4 regions of the Bifidobacterium scardovii JCM 12489 genome follow, and region 3 is predicted to be linked to each of the others. Evidence: riboswitches for the same ligand, from Rfam matches in the RefSeq annotation. Region 3 holds a riboswitch; each other region holds the start of a gene.

Region 1 (3,233 bases), 1.0 Mb from region 3:
AGGGCGTGGACGTGCCGGCCGACATGGCCATCGCCGGTTTCGACGACAGCTCCGACGCCACCGCCATGCAGCCCCAGCTGACCACCATCCGCCAGCCGCTCGCGGCGTTCGGCGTCAATCTGGCGTCGATGGTGCTCGATCAGATCGAGGGACGGCCGATCCGGCACACCCTGATCCTGCCGACCGAACTGGTGGTCAGGGGATCCACGGCGCGATAACGGAGATCCAGCCTCGCACGGCGGTTCCCCATATCAGCCCAGTGATCCATTTCGCACATGGATGAGCGGCTGATGCCACGATGCTATCGGCCATCCCCAGTCGGCTTCGCCGACAGCCCCCGCCAGCGGGGGCATGCACTTTGTGCACCACTGCGAACGACCTATCGGACCGCCCGCCCGGCGGGGCGTTCATCGCCTAAGCATTCACAAGACCGACCATCAGAGCACCCGCGGCCGTCAGCCCCGATCCCACTCCGGCTTCCACGAGTAGTGCATGTCGTAGGCGCTCGCCCAGAACATGTACTCGTTCTCGACGCCGGTCACGAAGATGTCGATCAGCTCGCGTTTGCGCTCCTCCGACAGCCCCTCGACCAAGCGCTCGATGTGCTCGATCAGCCACGCCGACCCTTCCCAGAACGAATCGGTCTTGTACATGTCGACCCAGCTCTTGTACGGGTTGGAGTCGAGGGTGCCGGCGAACTCGCGGGCGAGGCGCTGTCCGTAGTCGGCGTAGACCCAGGCGCACGGCAGCACGGCGACGAGCACGTCGACCAGCTGGCCGCCGTAGGCAATCGACAGGATGTTCGAGGTGTAGGCGCGGGCGAACGCGGACTGGCGCACCGCGTTCATCTCCTCCTCGCTCACGCCGTAGCTGGCCATGTAGGAGCGGTGCACCTTCGACTCGACGTTGAAGATGCCGTTCTGCACATTGACCATGAAGGTCATGATCTCGGAATCCATGGTCTTGGTGAGCGCCAGCGCGTGCACCTTGGCATAGTCCTTGAGGTAGCGGTAGTCCTGCAGCAGATAGAAGGCGAAGCGCTCGCGCGCGAGCGTGCCGTTGCCCAGCTCGCGGATGAACGGCTGCCGGTACCCCTGCTCCCAGACCAGATCCGCGGCCTCGCGCATGCGGCGGGCGAACGGCGGAAGGTGGTCCGGGGTGATCGGCCCGAACGCCTCCGCGTCGAACGGCTCGTCGGACGGCACGCCCTGAGCGGCATCGGACAGGGTCGGCTGGATGGACGGACGATACTCCATGATTATGTCTCCCTTCGCTGGTGTTAACCAACAGGTTCTAAGGGTCAGGCCCACGGCCTTTCTCAACCCGTCACCGGGTTCCCCTGCATTACGCCGATCATTATGGCACCGCACACCGACCGGCGGCGTGTGCCGCGCGCCGGTTCAGCCCTCCGCGCCGGGGTTGCCGGGCGTATCGCCCGGGCCGGGCGGGGTGGACAGACCGGCCTGATCGGGCGGATCGGCGAGCGTGGCACGCTTCCCCGCACGGCCGATGAACTAAGCTGGATCGCACGTCATATGCCACAGCGGCATCGCGTTTCGGGAGGCGATATGCACATACGGATGACGGCCAGCATCGAGGGCATCGGCGGCGAAGGTCCGGCCGGCAGCGGCGACGACCGCGTGTTCGTCATGTTCCATGGATACGGCAACGACGAGGACGAGATGGTGCGCATCATCGAGGCCGTCTACCGCACGGATCGGGACGGCGCCGCGCATGGCGGCCAGGCCGGCCCGGACCGGACCGCCCTGGGACCGGAGCCCAGCTACCTGTCGTTCCGCGGCACGCATGCGAGGCCGTATATGGGCGGCAACTACTGGTATCCGGACGGGTGTTCGGTCGGTGAACGGCGCCGCGCATGCTCCGAGGTCGGCGATGCCGTCGCCGCGCTGCTGGCCGGACCGGCGTTCGCACCGCGCCGCAAGATACTCGTCGGATTCTCGCAGGGCGGGTACCTGTCGTACCGCATGGCGCTGGAGCATCCGGGCCTGTTCGACGCCGCGGTCCTGCTCAGCCCGTCGTTCGCCGGCGAGTCCGGCACCGTGCTCGGCCCCGACCGCACGACCGCGTTCTTCCTCGCCTACGGCTCCGAGGACCGCACGATCCCCGCGGACGACCAGCGCACCGCACGGCGGGTGCTGGAGCAAACCGGGCGCCTGACGCACCGCGTCTACCCCGGCATGGGGCACGCGATCAGCGACCAGGAGATCGCGGATATCCGCGCGTTCCTGACCCGGTAGCCCCGCCGGCGACGCGCGGCCGGCGGCACCGGCGTCACTCCACGACGAGTCACTCCACGATGGATAGGCGCGCGACCGACTCCGGCCGCCATGACCCGTAGTGGCGAAGGAACCAGTTGGGCCGGTCCTTGGACGCGGCCCGATAGGAGACCCGGCCGCCCACGGCCAGAGCATGGTCCCGCCCGTAGACGGACGCCGTCGACAGCAGCGAGCCATCGTCGACGGTTCCGCCGGAGCCGGCCTCATCCAGCGTGACCAGCGCGGGAGGGATGCAGGGGTGCAGGCCGACGTTGCGCAGAGTCAATGTCGCATCCGCGGGCGCCCCACCGGCATCGTCCTTATCGTCGGAGTCATCCTTCGCCAGCATGCAGGGCTCATCCAATGCCGGATCGACATCCTCCGCCGCGCCGGATGCGTCGCCGCCGCGCAACGGCCCCAATGCGGCCTGCGAAAAGCCGCTGACGATGACGTCCATCCCCGGATCGGTCGCCAGCAGACCGTCGGCGGCAGCGTTCGCCCCGACGTGCACGGGCAGTGCGGACACTTCGCCGAACGCCAGCGTGATCGAAGTCTTCTCTTCGGCGTCGGCCTGCTGGCCCGCCTTCCATTCGACCGCCGCCGTCACCGACCGGAACGGGGCCAGCACGATGGTTTCGCCATCCGGCACGCTGCTCACGCCGGTCTGGCGGTTGCCCGGCACGACGCGCAGATGCTGGTCCTCATCGCCGCGCACGACCGTGAGCTCCGGAGGCCCCGACGGTACCGAGCACGCTCCGTCCGTCGTGTTCATGACGCGCAGGTACGCGATTGCGTCGCCCATGGCCTGATCCTGTGATTCCGCGACGGCGGCGAGATCATCGTTCCCGCAGGGCGGCGCCCCGGAACCCGCAACGCCCGCATCCTTTCCCGAAGCCACCGTCAGGGCGACGACCGGACGTGCCGGTTCCGGGTGATAGCACAACACGGCGGCGATCA
Region 2 (3,233 bases), 1.1 Mb from region 3:
GACGATCATCAGCATCGACGCCAGTGCGGCGGCCAGATCGACCGTCGCGACGGCGGCATCCGCGTGCCCGATTTCGTCGCGGATCAGCGACGCCAACGGCATCGCGCCGCCGATGACCACGAACGTCAGCATCACCCAGTCATGCCGCAGCCGTCCCAGATCCCTGTACAGCAACCCCTTCATATGATCCCTTCAGTTCTTCCGCTTAGCTTTTCTACTCCCCATGAGGGGGCCGAGTCTTGAAGAAAACGCCAGAGACGTTTTCAGGTGTGTTCGAGCCGACAGGCGAGCGGAAAGAACGCGATCGAAGGCCGTCCGCGATTGCTGGACGCTGGCCGCGAAGCGGCCTGAGGAGTGATCTCCGCACACAGCTATACACCCTCCCCCGATCTGTTCGTCAGCATCACCGCGCCTTGTCATAGCGCGGCTCGCCGGGGTCCGGCATCACACCGGCGACGATCTGCCGGAGCGCCTCCACGTGCGCGTTGAACGCGGCCAGCCCCTGCCAGGTGAGCGACACCCAGGTGATCGGGTACCGCCGCGTAAGCCCCGATTTCTTCTCGATCGTCACGTATCCGGCGTCCGCCAAGGTTTTCAGATGCTTGGAGCATGTCGCGTCGCTGATGCCGAGCGTGTCTCGCAACACGTCGAACCGCACCGAGTCGGAGGCGGCCAGCAGCCCGCAGATACGCAGCCGGATCGGCGCGTGGATCACCTCGTCGAAATGCGGCGTCACACCGCTTTCCTCGCCGCTCCCGCCGTCTGTCCGCCCAACAGTCCGCTCATTCATCGCAGATTCCTTCCGGCCACGCCCCGCAACAGCTCGTCCTCGAGCAGGCGCATCAGATAGGCGAATCCACCGGCCGAGGCGGCAACGACCGGCAGCATCCACAGCAGCGGCACGCCATGCAGGCCGGCGGCCATCATCAGCGCGCAGCCGCCCCAGCACACCGCCGCGGCACCCGTCAGGCGCATCCACGCACGGCCGGTCATACGGCGCAGGCAATGCCGGTCCCTGACCATCAGCCCATATTCGCGGCTGATCCGCAACGCATTGCCGAACAGCCAGGCAAGCGCGATCGCACACGCGGCGAGGAACGCGCACGCCTGCACCTCCTTCGATCCGCCGAACACCGACGCCGGCACGCTGAGCTCCGACCACGCGAGCAGGTCCAGAAACGCCGCATTGCCCATCAGCGACAGGTAGTACCAGTGCGGGAACCGCACGCGCGTGACCAGCCGCGCACGGTCGCCGTCGATCAGGCGCAGGGCCTGCTCCGCCGGTGAATCCGGCAGGAACGATCGTTCGCCATCCATGTGCGCATCATCTCGATTCATCGTCGTCGCGACAAAACTTCTTTCCAACACGGAAAACAATACTACTTTCCATCATAGAAACAAGTTGGCGTGTCGAACGCGTCCAATGCCACACATCGCGGCGACGCGCCAGACCGGCGATACCGGTTTTGCGATTTCGACACGAAATTGTCCATGTTGGTGCATAGCGTCGGCAACGTAATGCAGGGGAACCCGGCCGGTACGACGGGTTGAGAATGGCGCAGGCCTGACCCTTAGAACCTGTTGGTTAAGACCATCGTAGGGAGCAGCGATATGAACGATTCGCATAGGCATGGGTGCAATGGCCGCACGGCCGCGCAAACGCCATCGGACCCGCATGCGGCGGGGGATCCCGCAGCGTTGCGGGACCGGATCGCGCAGGCGGTGCGCGACGTGCGCGCAACGACGCCGCTCGCCCAATCCTTCACCAATTTCGTGACGATCAATCTGGTCGCGAACGCGCAGCTGGCCGCGGGCGGTACGGCCGCGATGAGCTTTCTGCCCGACGACGTGATCGACACGTCGGCGATTTCGGGCGCCGACTACATCAACGTCGGCACGCTGCTGCCGTTCTACAAGGAGGCGTTGCCGCAGATCGCGCGCGCCTTCCACCAGAGCGGCCATCCGTGGGTGCTCGACCCGGTGGCGGCCGGCATCGGCGCGACGCGCACCGCCATCCTGACCGCGTTCAAGGACTATCCGCCGACCATCATCCGCGGCAACGCCTCGGAGGTCATCGCCCTGTGCGACATGTGGGGGCTGGGCAGGCAGGACGATGGCGTCTCGGGCGACGAGCATCCCAGCACGCGGCCGGCCGGCGTGGAATCCGTCGACGACGTGGAATCCGCGACCGATGCGGCCAGGCGGCTGGCCCGGCATATGGCGCCTCTGTCGCCCGGCGGCCAAGCGGCCGTGGCGGTGTCGGGCAAGGTCGATCTGGTGACCGACGGCGATCGCATCTATCGGTTGCCCGGCGGCAGCGCGCTGATGTCGAAGATCACCGGCGCCGGATGCTCGCTGGGTGGCGTGACCGCGACCTATCTGGCCGTGGCCGAGCCGCTGACCGCGACGTTGGCCGCATCCCTGCTCTACAACCGCGCCGGTGAGATCGCCGAACGCCTTTCGGACGGCCCGGGTTCGTTCCAGGTGCATCTGCTCGACGCGCTGTGGAATCTCACCCCCGAGCAGGTCGCCGCCTCCGAGATCGTCGTGGCGCGCTAGCGGCGGTTCATGTGCGGGCGGCAGCCCGCATGCGGCGTGCATAACCAGACCCAATGGCAAAGGACATGATATGAGCAACTATCCATACGCATCGATGCGCGACCAGTACGACCTGTCCGCCTATTTCGTGGTCGGGCCGCAGGACACCAAGGGGCGCCCGGTCGCCGGAGTGGTCGACGAGGCGCTCAAGGGCGGCGCCACGTTCATCCAGCTGCGCGCCAAGCCCGGGGACGCCGCGGACATCACGGCCGCCGCGCGGCAGATCGCGCAGGTCATCGCCGACAACGGCAAATCCGAATCGGTGCCGTTCGTGATCGACGACCGCGTGGACGTGGCATGGCAGTGCCGCTATCTGGGCATCAAGGTCGACGGCGTGCATATCGGGCAGACCGACATGCAGCCGCAGGCGGCCCGCGCCCTGCTGGGCGACGATGCGATCATCGGCCTGTCGGCGGAGCTCGTGGCGCAGGTGCGCGCCGCGAACGATCTGCCGGAAGGATGCATCGACTACCTCGGCGCCGGCCCGCTGCATGCGACCATCACCAAGCCGGACGCGGCGGTCGTCGAGGCGGACGGCACCCGCCACACGCTGGACGAGGCCCAGATCAACGCGCTGTGCGCGGCGAGCGCCTACCCGATCGTGGTCGGCGGCGGCGTGCACGCCGACGACGTGC
Region 3 (3,233 bases):
GACCCGGGAAATGCCGGCGTAGCGGATCACGCCCTCGTCGAGCAGCTGCTTGAGCGCGCCGATCTGATCCTCGTAGGGCACCGCCGGGTCCGGGCCGTGCGAGTACAGCAGGTCAAGCGCGTCGACGCCGAGATGCCGCGCGGATTCCTTCGCGTCGCGGATCATCGTCTCCGGCCGGGAATCGGCCATCCAGCCATAGCGGCTGCCGGCGGCCTGCAGATGCTGGCGCCCGCCGCCCGTTGCCGAGGCCCGATCCTGCGAGGCTGACGCACCGGCAACCGCCTCGCAGGTGCGCCGGTACCCGGTCTTGGTGGCGACGAGCACCTCATCGCGGGGGCCGTCCCAACCGGCAAGCGCATCGCGGACCAGCCGCTCGCCGTATCCCATGTCCTCCGGAGTCCCGGTTCCGGGAGCGCTCGGCAGATAATACGACCATGCGGTATCGAGATAGCGCACGCCGCAGTCGAGTGCGGCGCGAATCGTCTCGAGCGCGGTGCCGCGGTCGGGGCGCCCCTCGATCGCAAGCGCCATCGTGCCCATGCCGAGGCGGGGGATGTGATATCCCGCGAAATCGACGGTGTTCGCGAAATCGGTCGCATGATGCAATGCTGTCATGCCACCATCTTCGCATAGGCGCGGACATGCGGCCGAGGGAGCCGGGCGGCCGGTCCGGCGCGCGGCATGCCGGTCGCCTCACCCCGTCCACCCCGCCCGCATGGCATGTCGCACGGTCGGCGCTATGATGGTAACGCAACCGAACGGGAGCCCGGATGGGCTGAGAGGAAGTCGCGAACTTCGACCGTCAACTTGATGCGGGTAATGCCGCCGTAAGGAAACGGGTTGGTCACGCCATATGGCATGGCGTTCGCGATGCACTCCCATCCATTCGAAGCATGTCAAGGCACGCACGCCGTGTCTGCACCGCATTGCTTCCGGCACGCACGGCGGCACCACGCGGACTCGTCATCGCGCTGGCGCACCGGCGGTTCCGCAAGCAGTCCGGGCGCAGCGCACCGGCGCAACGCCGCGATATTTCGTTCCAATAACCAAACATTGCCTTATAACTGAATATCGAATGACCAGGGTCATGAAGGGGCGCACCACCTCACAGGGTACGGCTGCTTCAGCGACCCTTTTTTATTACGCGCGCCGACGGGCCATCGCCGGCGCGCCGGAACAAGGGGATCACATGATCGTCAATGGCAAGGAAGAGCAGATCGAGACGCCGCTGAGCGTCAACGATCTGATCGAACGCCTGGGCTTCACGCCCGAGCGCGTCGCCGTCGAACTGAACGGGGCCATCGTGCCGCGCGTCAAGCGCGCCGAGACGATGCTCAAGGGCACCGACACCGTCGAAATCGTCACGTTCGTGCAGGGAGGCTGACGATCATGCCGATACCAGCAGGATTCACGCCATCCGCCGACGACGCTCAGCTCGCCGCCCGCGACGCCGCGTTCCACGGCACGCCCGACCCGACCACGCTCGTGTCCGAGCGGGAGATCCGCGACGCGCTGATCGAGCGCCATACCGAGGCCACGCAGAGCAAGCTGGACAACGCCCATGTGGCGATCGCCGGCTGCGGCGGGCTCGGCTCGACCGTGGCCGTGGCGCTCACGCGCATCGGCGTCGGCCATCTGCATCTGGTCGACTTCGACCGCGTGGATATGACCAATCTGAACCGTCAGCAGTACTTCCTCAAGGATGTCGGGCAGTACAAGACCGAGGCCCTGCGCGCGAATCTCGCGCAGATCAACCCGTTCGTCGACGTGCGCATCGACACGGTGAAGGTCACCGACGAGAACGTCGCCGAGCTGTTCGGCGACGCGGACATCATCTGCGAGGCGTTCGACGTGCCCGAGAACAAGACGCTGCTGGTCAACGCCGTGCTCGAGCAGCTGCCCGACGCCAAGCTCGTCTCCGCCTCGGGCATGGCGGGATTCCGCAGCTCGAACCTGATCTCCACCCGACGGGTGTCCCGCAACTTCTACTTCTGCGGCGACGGCGAGACCGCTCCGGTTCCGGGCGCCGGGCTGATGGCCCCGCGCGTCGGCGTGGTGGCCTGCCAGGAGGCGAATATGATCACCCGCCTGATCCTGGACGAGGAAGACGCCTGACAGCCGAACACGCACGACCGAACACGTACCACCGAACACGCAAGGACATACCATGACCGATAATCCAACCCTCGACGAGCTGGTCGGCACGGCCACGAACACCGCGGTCCTGCCCGAACCGGACGAGCACGCCTACGACGCGATCGCCACCGGCGACGCCGACCCTCTGGTGCTCGGCGGGCACCGGTTCACCAGCCGATTCATCCTCGGATCGGGCCGCTACGACCTGAACCTCATCAAGGCGACGATCGAGAACGCGGGAACGCAGATCGTCACCATGGCGCTGCGCCGCTGCCGCACCACCGAGAACAACCTGCTCGACTACATCCCCAAGGGCATCACGATGCTGCCGAACACCTCCGGCGCGCGCAACGCCGAGGAGGCCGTGCGCATCGCGCGGCTCGCCCGCGAGGTGTGCCAGACCGATTTCGTCAAGGTCGAAATCGAGCACGAGACCAAGTACCTGCTGCCCGACAACGCCGAAACGATCCGTGCCACCGAGATGCTCGCCAAGGAGGGATTCGTGGTGATGCCGTACATGTTCCCCGACCCGATCGCGGCGCGGCAACTGGAGGAGGCAGGCGCCGCGTGCGTGATGCCGCTCGGCTCGCTGATCGGCTCGAACAAGGGCCTGCGGGCGCGCGACTTCATCGAGGTCATCATCCAGAACGCCCATGTGCCGGTCATCATCGACGCGGGCATCGGCCGGCCCAGCCAGGCCGCCGAGGCGATGGAAATGGGCGCGGACGCGGTCATGGCCTACACGGCCATCGCCTCCGCCGGCAACATTCCGCTGATGGCGCGCGCGTTCAAGCACGCGATCGCCTCGGGCCGCGAAGCGTATCTGTCGGGTCTCGGCACCGTGACCGAAGGTCACGCCGTGCCGTCCAGCCCGACCAACGCCGCGGACTATCTGGCCCCCAGCGGTTCCGCCAACGCCGCGTGAGCCGCCACCGTATTCGGATCCCTTCCCGGGAAACCCGAATATGACAGAACGGCTGAGGGAAATCCCGAACGTTACCGGATTGATACCCGATATTTGCGAGGCTTCTCCCCTCAGCCACTTCGTGGCAGCTCCCCTCAGAGAGGGGAGCCAGATCAGAGCGGGCACGGGTCAC
Region 4 (3,233 bases), 490 kb from region 3:
GGCACGGCGGGCCATGACGGCCTCGGTGAACGGCAGGCCGGTGACCTTCTTGACCTCGTCGACGATCTGGCGCACGGAGGTGCCCTCGCCGGTGCCGACGTTGAAGGCGTCGTACTTGCGCTCGTCGCGGTCGAGGTACTTCAGGGCGGCGATATGCGCGTCGGCCAGGTCGGAGACGTGGATGTAGTCGCGCACGCAGGTGCCGTCCGGAGTCGGGTAGTCATCGCCGAAGATGGCCGGGGCCTTGCCCTGCTTCAGGCGGTTGAACAGCATCGGGATGAGGTTCAGGATGGCCGGATCCTCAAGCTCGACGGGGCCGCAGCCGGCCACGTTGAAGTAGCGCAGCGCGCAGAAGCGGATGCCGAACGGCTGCTCGCAGGCGCGGGCCATCCACTCGCCGAAGAGCTTGGTCTGGCCGTAGGGGTTGATCGGCAGCATCGGCACCACGTCCTCGGGCACCACATCGACCGGCGGCACGCCGTAGGTGGCCGCGGAGGACGAGAAGACGAGCTTCTTGGCGTTCTTGGACTTGGTCATGCCGGTGAGCACGTTGAGCATGCCGTTGATGTTCTGCTGGTAGTACCACAGCGGCTTCTCGACGGATTCGCCGACCTGCTTGCGCGCGGCGAAGTGGATGACGGAATCGACGTCTTCGGCGTCGAGGATCTCGGCGAGGCGCTCGCCGGCGCCCGGCGCGGCGATGTCCATGCCGTACAGACGGGAGCCTTCGATGCGGGTGGGCTTGCCGTAGCTCAGATCGTCGACGACGACGACCCGTTCGCCGGCCTCGTGAAGCGCGTGGACGACATGGGCGCCGATATAGCCGCACCCACCAGTGACGAGAACTGTCATGTCTGGCCTTTCGATTGTTCAGTGGGCTCCTGCGAACAGAGGCTACCATTCGAACCTTTGTTCACTTTTGCTCTGATTTGTTACTTTTTGTACAATTTGAGTATAGCACGTTGTACACGCTTCGGCCTACTGTGTTTTTCCATCAGACACGGGGGCTCATACGAGCTGAGAGGGGACGATCCCGACCGTAGAACGTGATTCGGCTAGTACCGGCGAACGAAGTCTCAGGTCCGCTTGCGCGCCACCAACGTCACGCGCCGCACGGGCCACGGATCGCCGTCGATCCGCACGATGGGGTCCGCCCAACGAAAGGACTTCGTCATGGAGAACGCCGACAACGACCCGCAGCTGGACATCGTCGCGCAGCGATGGCCCGACGTGACCCTCGACGAGGCGGGCCGCGTGCTCGCGGCGCTCGCCGAGCCGATGCGCGCGCAGGAGGTGCTGGCCCATAGCGGGCGGCCGACCGCGTCCGGGTCGACGGTGCGCACCGATCACGGCGACGTATTCATCAAGCGCTACGACCGCTCGGTGCGCGATACGCCGTCCATACTCCCCTATCACCGGTTCGTCGCGCATCTGGCGAGCGCCGGCATGCCGTGCCCGGCATTCCTCGAATTCGACGAGCACGCCGCTCCCGGCGCGCTGCGGACCACGCTCGCCGTCGGGCCATCCGTATATGAGGTCTGCCCGCGGGCCGACGGCGAGGACCGCTATGCCGACGCGCTGACCTGGGATCCCCCGCGCAGTCTCGCCGAGGCGGAGGGGCTGGGCGCCCTTCTCGCCCGCATCGCGCTCGCGGCCGCATCCTTCGACGAGCCCCGGCCGGAATCCGTCTCGCCGTTCCAGGACCGTTTCGGCCTGTTCGCCAGCGACGACCTGGACGCCGCGCTGGAGGACTGGCTGGCGCAACGCCCTTCGGTGGCCCGATATCTCAAGGACACGCACCGCGATCTGCGCCGTGATCTGGCGGAGCACCGCCGACTCTCGGAACGCATCAGCGGCGCCTACCATCAATTGCCGTCCTGCTGGACACACGGCGACCCGCATGTGTCGAATTTCCTGTGGCGCGGCGACGCGCCGTCCGCGGCGTTCGACTTCGGCCTTGCGGACCGCAACGCGGCCGTGTTCGACTTGGTGGAGGCGCTGGAGCGCAACGCCATCCAATTCGTGCAGATCATGAATGGGGACGACACCGCCTGCCGGCCCGACATCGCCGGCGCGATCATCCGTGGATACCAGCGGGTGCGCCCGCTCGGCGACAACGAACGCGCGTTGGTCGCCGACATGCTGCCCGTCGCCCAGGCGGAGGCGTCGCTGAACTGGATCGGCTACTACGCCGACGGCACCGGCCGCGCCGACGATGCGGCGTGGTGCTATGACGTGTCCCTGATCGCGCACACCGCATGGTTCTTCCGCCCCGCCGGGCGCGCGTTCCTCGACGCCGTGCGCGCCGCCCTGTAGGAGATCCCAGCACGGCAACGCGGCTCCCGCCCCCGCCTTTCCGATTCCCAACCAATCAACCCCCACAATCAAAGGAGAACACCCATGCTCAGAGTCCGTCTGGAATATGTGCATCCCTGGACCAACCACGCCGGCATGTACCTGGCCCGCGAGCGCGGCCTGTACGCCGAGCGCGGCATCGACGTCGAGTTCACCAGCGGCGACTTCTACCGCGGCGACCCCGCCTACCTGCTGGCGCGCGGCGAGGTGGACATCGCCCTGGTGCGCCTCAACCAGCTGCTGTTCCACCAGCAGGGCGAGTCGTCGCTGCTCTCGTTCGCCGTGATGAACCAGTGCCAGATCGGCGGCATCATCACCAACAAGTCCACCGGCATCACGCGATTCCGCGACCTGGAGGGCAAGCGCGTCTGCATCCCCATGGGCGTCAAGCGCCTGTACACGGAGCTGCAGCAGGCCGTCGAGAAGGACGGCGGCGACTTCTCCAAGCTGATCACGATCGACCCGGGCGAGTGGGAGCCGGATATCCGCTCCGTGGAGCGCGGCGAATTCGACGCGTTCATCAACGTGGCGTGGTGGGAGCCGTACCAGGGTTCCGAGCCGTTCGACCAGCTGGTCGTGCTGCCGTTCGACGCGATCGACGTGGCGCCGCACCACTCGTACTTCGTGTCCGTGCGCCGCGAGATGCTCGACCGCAACCCGCAGCTGGTCCGCAACTTCGCCGAGGCGACCGCGCAGGGCTATGCGATGGCCAGGGAGGATCCCGCGGCCGCGGTGCACGCGCTGCAGCCGCCGCTGTGTCACATCGACCCGAAGGTCATCGCCGCCTCGCTCGAGGCCGTGACCCCGTCCTGGTTCGACGCCGACGGCAACTGGGGCACCGCGAACATCGACATGGTGCGCAGCTACACGACGTGGAT

What was found. Region 3 has a riboswitch for thiamine pyrophosphate ahead of thiS (sulfur carrier protein ThiS). Riboswitches for the same ligand answer to the same signal wherever they lie in the genome.
Region 1: another riboswitch for thiamine pyrophosphate. It lies ahead of tenA (thiaminase II); the one in region 3 lies ahead of thiS (sulfur carrier protein ThiS).
Region 2: another riboswitch for thiamine pyrophosphate. It lies ahead of BBSC_RS09330 (hydroxyethylthiazole kinase); the one in region 3 lies ahead of thiS (sulfur carrier protein ThiS).
Region 4: another riboswitch for thiamine pyrophosphate. It lies ahead of BBSC_RS02965 (phosphotransferase); the one in region 3 lies ahead of thiS (sulfur carrier protein ThiS).

What each region holds. Positions count from the first base shown of each region.
Region 1 covers NZ_AP012331.1:1,248,965-1,252,197, reverse strand. Annotated here, with positions in the region: gene BBSC_RS05150 (LacI family DNA-binding transcriptional regulator) at 1-218, shown strand, start outside; gene tenA (thiaminase II) at 456-1,127, opposite strand; TPP riboswitch at 1,248-1,351, opposite strand; gene BBSC_RS05140 (alpha/beta hydrolase) at 1,569-2,258, shown strand; gene BBSC_RS05135 (DUF4232 domain-containing protein) at 2,308-3,233, opposite strand, start outside.
Region 2 covers NZ_AP012331.1:2,268,156-2,271,388, forward strand. Annotated here, with positions in the region: gene BBSC_RS09315 (hypothetical protein) at 1-183, opposite strand, end outside; gene BBSC_RS09320 (transcriptional regulator) at 404-790, opposite strand; gene BBSC_RS09325 (hypothetical protein) at 787-1,317, opposite strand; TPP riboswitch at 1,513-1,620, shown strand; gene BBSC_RS09330 (hydroxyethylthiazole kinase) at 1,612-2,559, shown strand; partial or broken gene thiE (thiamine phosphate synthase) at 2,630-3,233, shown strand, end outside.
Region 3 covers NZ_AP012331.1:222,651-225,883, reverse strand. Annotated here, with positions in the region: gene BBSC_RS00870 (aldo/keto reductase) at 1-615, opposite strand, end outside; TPP riboswitch at 749-852, shown strand; gene thiS (sulfur carrier protein ThiS) at 1,190-1,384, shown strand; gene thiF (sulfur carrier protein ThiS adenylyltransferase ThiF) at 1,390-2,115, shown strand; gene BBSC_RS00855 (thiazole synthase) at 2,168-3,061, shown strand.
Region 4 covers NZ_AP012331.1:715,059-718,291, reverse strand. Annotated here, with positions in the region: gene galE (UDP-glucose 4-epimerase GalE) at 1-852, opposite strand, end outside; TPP riboswitch at 991-1,090, shown strand; gene BBSC_RS02965 (phosphotransferase) at 1,174-2,316, shown strand; gene BBSC_RS02960 (ABC transporter substrate-binding protein) at 2,401-3,233, shown strand, end outside.